Regions from separate parts of the Acerihabitans sp. genome, predicted to be linked through region 2. Evidence: predicted binding sites of a transcription regulator. Region 2 holds the regulator's gene; each other region holds the start of a gene.

Region 1 (3,284 bases), on a different contig from region 2:
GGCGTTAAGGCGCTGGGCTGAAAATGAACAGGCGATGCGGCTGGAGGCACCTTTGCCCTATACCCGGCTATTACCGGCGGTCGCTTTTTTCCTGGTGTTGATAGCGCTGTTATTTATCCTGTTTATAGTTTTATATTGAGGCCTGTATGGAGTCTGCGACGGCGACGAATAACCGGGACCCTGGATTGCAGCCGGAGCGGACGCGCCTGGCCTGGTCCCGAACGCTGTATGTGCTGGTGATCGAAAGCCTGCTGTTTATTCGCGTGGGATGGCTTAAACACCTGCCGTTGATTACCGGCGCGGGGGTGATGCTGGTTTGTCTGGCGGCGGTCATGGTCGGCGTAAAACGCTATGCCCGGTCGGCGCAACCCTCCCCCCATCGCGCGTTTACTCTGCAACAACGGCACTGGTTATTCCGCTTTATGTCCTTTATCCTGCTGATAGCGTCCGCCATGATGTGTTTTTCGGTACTCAATACCTGCCTGGAGTCGCGGTTATTATGAAACGCCCTTTTTCCCTGATGGCGAAACCCACCAGTTATCAATGCAATATCCGCTGCGACTATTGTTTTTATATCGACAAGAAAGATACCGTTATTCCCCACGGGGCGGCGTCGTTAAAGCATATGACGGATGAGGTGCTCAGGGAGTATATCAAGCAATATATCGGCGCCAGCGCCGGGGACGAGGTGATGTTTGCCTGGCAGGGCGGCGAACCGACCCTGGCCGGCATGGATTTTTATGCCGCCGCGCTGCGCTATCAGCAGCGCTACGCCCGTGGAAAACGGATTTCCAACTGTATGCAAACCAACGGCATACTGATAAACGATCCATGGGGCCGTTTTCTTGCCGATAATCATTTCCTGATGGGCATTTCCGTGGACGGCACCGCCCGGCTGCATAATGAATATCGCCATTCCGCCGGCGGCCGGCCGGTCTTTGACCAGGTCATCAACGCCATTCAAATTTTTAAGAAATATAATATTGATTACAACGTGTTATGCGTGGTAAACGATAAAACCGCCCAGGCTCCGCTGGAGATTTACCGGTTTATAACCCAAGAACTGGGCGCGCACCATGTGCAATTTATCCCGGCCGTGGAACAAACGTCGTCCGCGGCGGGGCGTGGAGAATTGATTTATCCCCACGCCGCGGGCGAGAAAACGCTGACGCCGTGGTCGGTGAGCGGCGCGGCCTACGGCGCGTTTATCAATACCCTGTTTGATTATTGGGTGCGGCATGATGTCGGCGCGGTGTTCGTGCAGTTATTCGATAATGCGCTGGCGGCCTGGTGCGGCGTTACGCCGAGTCTGTGCGTGATGCAGCCCACCTGCGGCCAGGGCTTGGTCGTCGAGCAGAACGGCGATATTTACAGCTGCGATCATTTTGTCTACCCGGAGCATAAACTGGGCAATCTGCTGACGGAAAATCTGGCCGAAATGGTCAATGGCAAAAAACAGCGGCGGTTCGGCCAGCTAAAAGCCAATGTGGCTACGCCATGCCTGTCCTGCGAGTATCGGTTCGCCTGTCACGGCGGCTGTCCGAAGCACCGTATTCACCGTGTCGGGGGTCAGTGGCATAATCATCTTTGCTCCGGCTATAAAGCTATTTTTTCCCATATTGCGCCCTATATGGCGTATATGGCCGGCGAACTGGCGCACCATCGGCCCCCGGCCGGCATCATGCGCAATATTGGCAGGATTGCGGGGTGCGGTGGGTGAAATAAACCGCTATCATGGGGTAAACAGAGGCACCCGGCCTACTGTCATAAAAACGTCATATTACCGACATGTATCTGTAACCTAATTGTCCTATTTTCCCTCCTGCAGCAATTATAATTGAAGAAAACGGCCATGGGCCGATTTTAAAATATCCCACAGGAGGGATTATGAAACTGATGCATACCACCGTTGCCAGTGTTGTAGCAGCTACGTTCGCCCTGGCGAGTCTTTCTTCGTTCGCTGCCGCAAACCTGACCGGTGCCGGCGGCACATTCCCCGCCCCGGTTTATGCTAAATGGGCCGATACCTATCAAAAAGAAACCGGCGTAAAAGTTAACTACCAGGGCATCGGTTCTTCCGGCGGCATCAAACAGATTATCGCCAATACCGTCGATTTCGGCGCGTCCGATGCTCCATTAAGCGATGCCGACCTGAAGAAAGAAGGATTATTTCAATTTCCGACCGTGATTGGCGGCGTGGTGCTGGCCATCAACGTACCGGGAATCAAAAGCGGCGAACTGACCCTGGACGGCCATACCCTGGGTGAGATTTACCTGGGCAATATCAAAAAATGGAACGACCCGGCCATCACTAAACTGAATCCGGGCCTGAAGCTGCCGGATCAGAACATCGCCGTGGTGCGCCGCGCCGATGGTTCCGGCACATCGTTTGTGTTCACCAGCTATTTGGCCAAGGTGAACGCCACCTGGAAAGAAAAAATCGGCGCCGGTTCCACGGTTAACTGGCCGGTCGGACTGGGCGGCAAGGGCAATGACGGCATCGCCGCCTTCGTCCAGCGTTTACCGGGTTCCATCGGTTATGTGGAATACGCCTACGCCAAACAGAACAACCTGGCCTATACCAAGCTGATTTCCGCCGACGGCAAGCCGGTGATGCCGACCCAGGACAACTTCAGCGCGGCGGCGAAAGGCGTCGACTGGCAGCAGTCTTTTGCCCAGGACCTGACTTACCAGAAGGGCAACAATGCCTGGCCGATCACCTCCACCACGTTTATTATGTTGCATACTACCCAAACCAAGCCTGAGCAGGGCCGTGAAACCCTGAAATTCTTCGATTGGGCCTACAACAAGGGTGCCGACCAGGCTAATGCCCTGGACTACGCCACCTTGCCGAAGGACGTGGTTGAGCAGGTCCGCGCCGCCTGGAAAGCCAATATCAAAGACAGTACCGGTAAAGCGCTCTACTAAGTCCGTGCGTTTCGTCCCTTCCCTTACGGGGAGGGATTACGAACCAACTAAAAGAGTATTCTATGGCTGACAATACGCCGGCACAGCATGCCCCTGGCAAACAAGGCGACCTGATATTCGGTACGTTGGTCAGGTTGGCCGCGTTGATTACCTTATTGATGTTGGGCGGAATTATCGTTTCGCTGATTGTCGCTTCGTGGCCGAGCCTGGAAAAGTTCGGTTTCGCGTTCCTCTGGACCAAGGAATGGGATCCGCCCGGTGAAAAATTCGGCGCGCTGGTTCCTATCTACGGCACCCTGGTCACCTCTTTTATCGCGTTGCTGATTGCCGTTCCGGTCAGCTTCGGCATTGCGCTG
Region 2 (3,284 bases):
ATTTCGACCGGTAAATCGGCCGCCAACTGCTGGATACGCTGTTGGATATCATTCAGCCAGGCGTCGGTCACCACTTCGATATCCAGCCAGACCGGGGTGGACGCCGGATAGTCGCTGAACGCGCGCAGCCGGGCTTCAATTTCCGCCAGGTTGCCTTTTATCAGGCGCAGGGCCTGGATTTCCGGTATCAACCGTGGGGTGATCTCCGCCACCCCCTCGGCGTCAAAACTGACGATATTGATCTGCTTGGGCTGACCGGTTTCATCAAAGCTCAGGGCGATGGGCGAGCCGCAATAGCGGATGTGCTGCTGTCCCCCCACGCACTGCGGTCGGTGGATATGGCCAAGGGCGATATAGTCCGCCGGGGGGAACAGCTGGGCGGGAAACGCGTCGAGGCTGCCGATATAAATATCCCGCACTGAATCGGTGGTGGCGGCGCCCACCGTGGTCAGGTGTCCGGTGGCGATAATCGGCAGCCGGCCGGGCAGTTGGGCGCGCAGGGCCAGCGCCCGGTCATAAAGCGTCTGGTAATGGGCGGCGATGGCATCCATCAGCGCCCGTTGCTTCTCATCGCCCGATTGTCCGGCGCGGCTGGTCAGCAGGTCGCGCGGGCGTAAAAAAGGGATAGCGCACAGTATCGCCCCCGGCTTTCCACTACGATCGTACAGCACAAAAACCGCTTGGTCGCCGCTGTCGTCGTCGGGGTTACCGGCGGCGCTATCGTCATCGTCCCGGCCGCCGATCGCGCCTTCGCCGTGGATGCCGGCGATAACCCGGGTATTCATGCAGGCCAGCAGCGCGCGGGATTCATTCAGGGTCGCCACCGCGTCGTGATTGCCCGCCAGCACGACAAGCCGGCAACCGGTGGGCTGCAACGCCACCACGAAACGGTTGAACAGTTCGCGGGCATAGCTTGGCGGGGTGCCGGTATCAAAGATATCGCCGGCCACGATCACCGCGTCGATATCCTGCTCTTCCACTTGGGCCACCAGCCATTGCAAAAAAGCCCGATGCTCGCGGGCGCGGTTTTTGGTGTAAAACGACTGACCCAGATGCCAGTCAGAAGTATGGATGATCCGCATGACGCTCCAGCGAGAGTGCAAAAGTCAGGGCGAGAGTATAAACCCTCGCCCGGTCGATGCCGACGGAAAGTGTTTAATTTTGGCCGCCCAAGCCGAAAAAAATCGCCATGCGCTAAGCTTGCGGCACAATGGGCTGATTTTAATAAATCTGTCATAAAAGTGACGCATAATGCCCGGGCACGTTAACCGCAGAGATTAATGGCAGGAAAAAATGGCAAAACGCATATTAGTCGTGGAAGACGAAGCGCCGATTCGTGAAATGGTGTGCTTCGTACTTGAACAGAATGGCTTCCAGCCCATCGAAGCCGAAGACTACGGCGCGGCGGTGAGCCGTATGGCGGAGCCTTATCCGGATCTGGTATTGCTCGACTGGATGTTGCCAGGCGGTTCGGGAATTCAATTTATTAAACATATGAAACGCGAGGTGCTCACCCGCGATATCCCGGTCATGATGCTGACCGCGCGCGGCGAGGAGGAAGACCGGGTGCGTGGGCTGGAGGTGGGCGCGGATGATTATATTACCAAACCGTTCTCGCCCAAGGAGCTGCTGGCCAGGATCAAGGCGGTAATGCGCCGCATTTCGCCGATGGCGGTGGAAGATAAAATCGAACTGCAGGGGCTGAGCCTGGATCCGTCGTCGCACCGGGTGACCTCCAACGAGCTGGCGCTGGAGATGGGGCCTACCGAATTTAAACTACTGCACTTTTTCATGACTCATCCCGAACGGGTATATAGCCGCGAACAGTTGTTAAACCATGTCTGGGGCACTAATGTGTATGTTGAGGACCGGACGGTTGATGTGCATATTCGCCGGCTGCGCAAAGCGCTGGAAACCGGCGGTCACGATCGGATGGTGCAGACGGTCCGCGGCACCGGCTATCGTTTTTCCGCGCGCTATTAGCGCGGTAACAGGGGAGCTTTGCCGGTGCTAGAACGATTATCCTGGCGTAAAATAGTGCTTGAGCTGGGGCTGTTTTGCCTGCCGGCCCTGTTATTGTCGCTTTTCGTCGGCCATCTGGCCTGGCTTCTGGTGGCGGCGCTGCTGGCGGCGCTGGTGCGCAATTATTATTACCAACTGCGGCTGTCGCGCTGGCTATGGGTTGATCTCAGGCATAAGCCGCCGGTTGGGCGGGGAAGCTGGGAACCGCTGTTTTACGGCTTGCATCAGATGCAGTTGCGCCACCGGCGGCGGCGGCGGGAATTGGCCACGCTGTTTAAACGGTTTCGCAGCGGCGCCGAAACCCTGCCGGATGCGTTGGTGATGCTGACCGACGACGGCCATATATTCTGGTGCAACGGCCTGGCGCAACAGCTGCTCGGGTTCCGCTGGCCGGAAGACAACGGCCAGCATATCCTCAACTTGCTGCGTTATCCTGAATTCAACAGCTATATACAGAGCCGATCTTTCGAGCGGCCGTTAACGCTACTGCTTAACAAGCAACGCTATGTAGAATTCCGCGTGATGCCCTATACCGACGATCAGCTGTTAATGGTGGCGCGCGACGTGACCCAGATGCGTCAGCTGGAAGGGGCCCGGCGCAACTTTTTCGCCAATGCCAGCCATGAGCTGCGTACGCCGCTGACGGTGTTGCAGGGTTATCTGGAAATGATGAGCGACCAGGATATGGATGAGGCCATCCGCGCCAAGGCCCTGCATACCATGCAGGATCAGACGCAGCGCATGGAGCGCCTGGTCAAGCAACTGCTGGTCTTATCTCGTATCGAGGCCGCGCCGCAGGGCGAAGTCAATGATCGCATCGATATTCCCGCCATCCTCAGGCGCCTGCAGCAAAGCGCCGGCGCGCTCAGCCAGGAACGGCATGAAATCGTGTTTCGGGTCAACGAACAGTTAATGGTGCGCGGCAATGAAGATCAGCTGCGCAGCGCGATGTCCAACCTTATCTACAATGCGGTCATCCATACGCCGCCGGGCACCCGTATCGAGGTGTGCTGGCAGCGTACGCCCGACGGCGCGCAGTTTCAGGTCAGCGATAACGGGCCGGGCATCGCCCCGGAACATCTGCCGCGCCTGACCGAGCGTTTTTACCGGGTCGATAAGGCCCGTTCGCGCCAGACCGGCGGCAGCGGCCTCGGGCTTGCCATCGTAAAGCACGCCCTTGGCAATCACGATGCGCGGCTTGATGTCATCAGCGAACCCGGCGCCGGTACCCGTTTCTTTTTTACCTTGCCCAACCGGTTGAT
Region 3 (3,284 bases), on a different contig from region 2:
GCAAATCATTGAAAAAATGCTCGGCCATGCCCTGGACGCTATTTTCCCGCCGCCGCGTCCTCTTGCCCGCGAGCAGATCCTGCTGCGGGTGACGGGGCTGCATGACGCCCGGCTGCTGCGCGATATTTCCCTTTCGCTTCGCCGGGGCGAAATCCTGGGCATCGCCGGCCTGGCGGGCGCCGGCAAAACCGAGCTGTGCAAAGCGTTGTTCGGCGCCTCGGCCGTAAGCGTCGCCGACGGCGAACTCAACGGCAAGCCCTGGCGACCGACCACGCCTTATGATGCGGTAAGGCGCGGAATGGCCCTGGTGCCGGAGGAACGGCGCAAGGAAGGCATTTTTATTCACGAAAACCTGCCCATGAACCTGAGCGTTTGCGCCGATAAAACCTTTACCCGCTGGGGCTGGTTCAGCGCCGGGCGGGCGCGCCGCTTCGCGCGCCGGATGGTGGAACGCCTGGGCATCCGCGCCAGCGGCCTGGACCAAAAACTGCTGCGCCTGTCGGGCGGCAACCAGCAAAAGGTGGCGGTCGGCAAATGGCTGCGCGGCCACGCCGAGGTGCTCATCTTCGACGAGCCGACCAAAGGCGTGGATATCAAGGCCCGGCAGGATTTGTTTTTATTGATTGACGGCCTGGCGCGCCAGGGCAAAGGCATCATCTACGCCTCGGGCGAGTTTTCCGAGCTGCTGGGCCTTTGCGATCGTATTTGCGTGATGTGGGATGGGCGCATCGTGGCGCAGTTGGACGCGCGAACCACGGATGAAGAAACCCTGCTGTTATATTCAACCGGAGGTACGCTCCCTTGAGTAATGAACTGTTCCTGAAGTCGGGCGCGCAGCCCTGGCGTCACCGCCTGTTTGACTTTTTATACCGCTGGGGGATGCTGCTGACGGTGGTGGCGCTGGTGACGCTGTTCGGCCTGGCCTCGGATAATTTTCTCGATGCCAATAACATCGTCAATATTCTGCGCTCCATCGCCATCGTGACCATCATCGCCATCGGCGTCTCGCTGTCGCTGGCGGTGGGCGGTTTCGACCTGTCGGTGGGATCCACCGCTTCGCTGGCCAATGCGCTGGTGGTATCGATGTTTGTCTGGCACGGCCTGGATACCACGCAGGCGATCGCCCTGACGCTCGCCGTCTGTACCCTGGTGGGCCTGTTCAACGCTTTTCTGATCGTCGTGTTGAAAATTCCGGATATGCTGGCCACGCTGGGATCGCTGTTTGTGGTGCAGGGCGTTGCGATGACCTACAGCTTCGGCGGCTCCATCACGCAGAATATGGTGCTGCCGGGCGGCGATATGGCCCAGGGCGAAATACCGGCGGTATTTTCCGCCCTGGGCCAGGTGCCGGTTATCGTGATTATCATGCTGGCGGTCACGGTAGTGGTGCAGCTCGGCTTATCCCTGACCAGGCACGGACGCCGGATGTACGCCATCGGCGGCAATCCTGAAGCGGCGCGGCTGGCCGGCATCCGCACCGCCCGTTACCGCATCCTGGCCTACGTTATCTCGTCGTGGCTTGCTGCGCTTGGGGGGATTTTACTGGCCTCGCGCATCGGGTCCTCCCAGGTCAACGCCGGCGGCGGCTACCTGATGGACGCGGTGGCCGCGGCGTATATCGGCTTTTCCCTGGCCGGTTCCGGCAAACCCAACGCGCTGGGAACGCTGGTGGGCGCGGTGATCCTGGGCGTATTGCAAAACGGCCTGGTGATGATGTCGGTGCCCTATTATGCGATGGATATTATCAAGGGCCTGGTGCTGGCCGCGGCGCTGGCCATCACCTATATCCAGCGGCGCTGATCCGTCCCGTCGCCAAGGCCGGACCCCGGCGGCGCCGCGGGCAAGCCGCCGGTAAATCCATGTTTATAATATGGTTTCTATCATATTTCGCAGATTTCTATTAAAAATTGAATATGCCTGCCGACGCAGATCCCGGATCACGGGACCAACGCGCGACTTCATTCCATCCCTCCGGTCATACTTCGGTCGCCTCTACAAAAGTTCAGGCTGGTCATTTTTTAAACACCACCGGAGACGACATGCTACGTTTGTTCAAACCCGCCGTCCATCGGCCCCGCGTGCCGGAACATGGGGTTGATCCCCTTTACCGCCGCCTGCGCCGGCAACTGTTTTTAGGTATCTTTTTCGGTTACGCCGCCTATTACCTGGTGCGAAAAAATTTCGCGCTGGCTATGCCTTACCTGGTTGAGCAAGGTTATAGTCACGGCGACCTGGGCGTGGCCTTCTCGGGCATCTCCATTGCCTATGGCATATCCAAATTTGTTATGGGATCGGTTTCGGATCGGTCCAATCCGCGGGTGTTCCTGCCGGCCGGGCTGATGCTCGCCGCCGCGGTGATGCTGTTTATGGGATTTGTGCCCTGGGCCACCTCCAGTATCGCCATTATGTTCGTGTTGCTGTTTGCCTGCGGCTGGTTCCAGGGCATGGGCTGGCCCCCGTGCGGGCGGGTCATGGTGCATTGGTGGTCACATAGGGAGCGCGGCGCCATTGTTTCGGTATGGAATTGCGCCCATAACGTGGGGGGCGGTATTCCGCCGCTGCTGCTGCTGTTGGGCATGATCTGGTTTAACGACTGGCATAGCGCGCTGTATATGCCCGCCCTGGTCGCCATCGTCATCGCGGTGGCGGCCTACGCGCTGATGCGCGATACCCCCCAATCCTGCGGCCTGCCGCCGATTGAGGAGTATAAAAACGATTACCCGCCGGACTATGATAAACAGGCCGCCGAACAGGAACTGTCCACGCGCCAGATCCTGCAAAAATATGTCTTCCCCAATAAGTTGTTATGGTATATCGCCCTGGCTAATGTGTTTATCTACCTGCTGCGCTACGGCATTCTGGACTGGTCGCCGACCTATCTGAAGGAGGTAAAGGACTTCACGCTGGATAAGACCTCCTGGACCTATTTCTGCTATGAGTATGCCGGCATTCCCGGCACGCTGTTGTGCGGCTGGATGTCCGATAAGGTATTCAGGGGCAATCGCGGCGCCACCGGCATGTTTTTCATGGCGCTGGTCACGATCGCAACTGTCGTCTACTGGCTTAACCCGGTCGGCCATCCCGGCGTGGATATGCTGTGCATGATGGTGATCGGTTTCCTGATTTACGGTCCGGTGATGCTGATAGGGCTGCACGCCCTGGAGCTGGCGCCGAAAAAAGCCGCCGGCACCGCCGCCGGTTTTACCGGCCTGTTCGGTTATCTCGGTGGCTCGGTGGCGGCCAGCTCGGTGGTCGGCTATACGGTGGATTATTTTGGCTGGAAC

Evidence for each region. The regulator PhoB, encoded in region 2, activates phosphate uptake and scavenging genes when phosphate is short. The targets are predictions, from matches to a motif close to CTGTCATAAAACTGNCNNAT.
Region 1: a site for PhoB is predicted at 1,762-1,781, ahead of pstS (phosphate ABC transporter substrate-binding protein PstS). Genes of this name have one in related genera too.
Region 3: a site for PhoB is predicted at 1,973-1,992, ahead of glpT (glycerol-3-phosphate transporter). Genes of this name have one in related genera too.

What each region holds. Positions count from the first base shown of each region.
Region 1 is NZ_DASWOM010000132.1:26,134-29,417, forward strand. It holds gene VGC33_RS21290 (YidH family protein) at 1-139, shown strand, start outside; gene VGC33_RS21295 (DUF202 domain-containing protein) at 147-503, shown strand; gene VGC33_RS21300 (anaerobic sulfatase maturase) at 500-1,720, shown strand; gene pstS (phosphate ABC transporter substrate-binding protein PstS) at 1,888-2,928, shown strand; gene pstC (phosphate ABC transporter permease PstC) at 2,991-3,284, shown strand, end outside.
Region 2 is NZ_DASWOM010000128.1:39,722-43,005, reverse strand. It holds gene VGC33_RS21065 (exonuclease SbcCD subunit D) at 1-1,082, opposite strand, end outside; gene phoB (phosphate response regulator transcription factor PhoB) at 1,294-1,983, shown strand; gene phoR (phosphate regulon sensor histidine kinase PhoR) at 2,008-3,284, shown strand, end outside.
Region 3 is NZ_DASWOM010000059.1:39,470-42,753, reverse strand. It holds gene VGC33_RS09840 (sugar ABC transporter ATP-binding protein) at 1-805, shown strand, start outside; gene VGC33_RS09835 (ABC transporter permease) at 802-1,800, shown strand; gene glpT (glycerol-3-phosphate transporter) at 2,040-3,284, shown strand, end outside.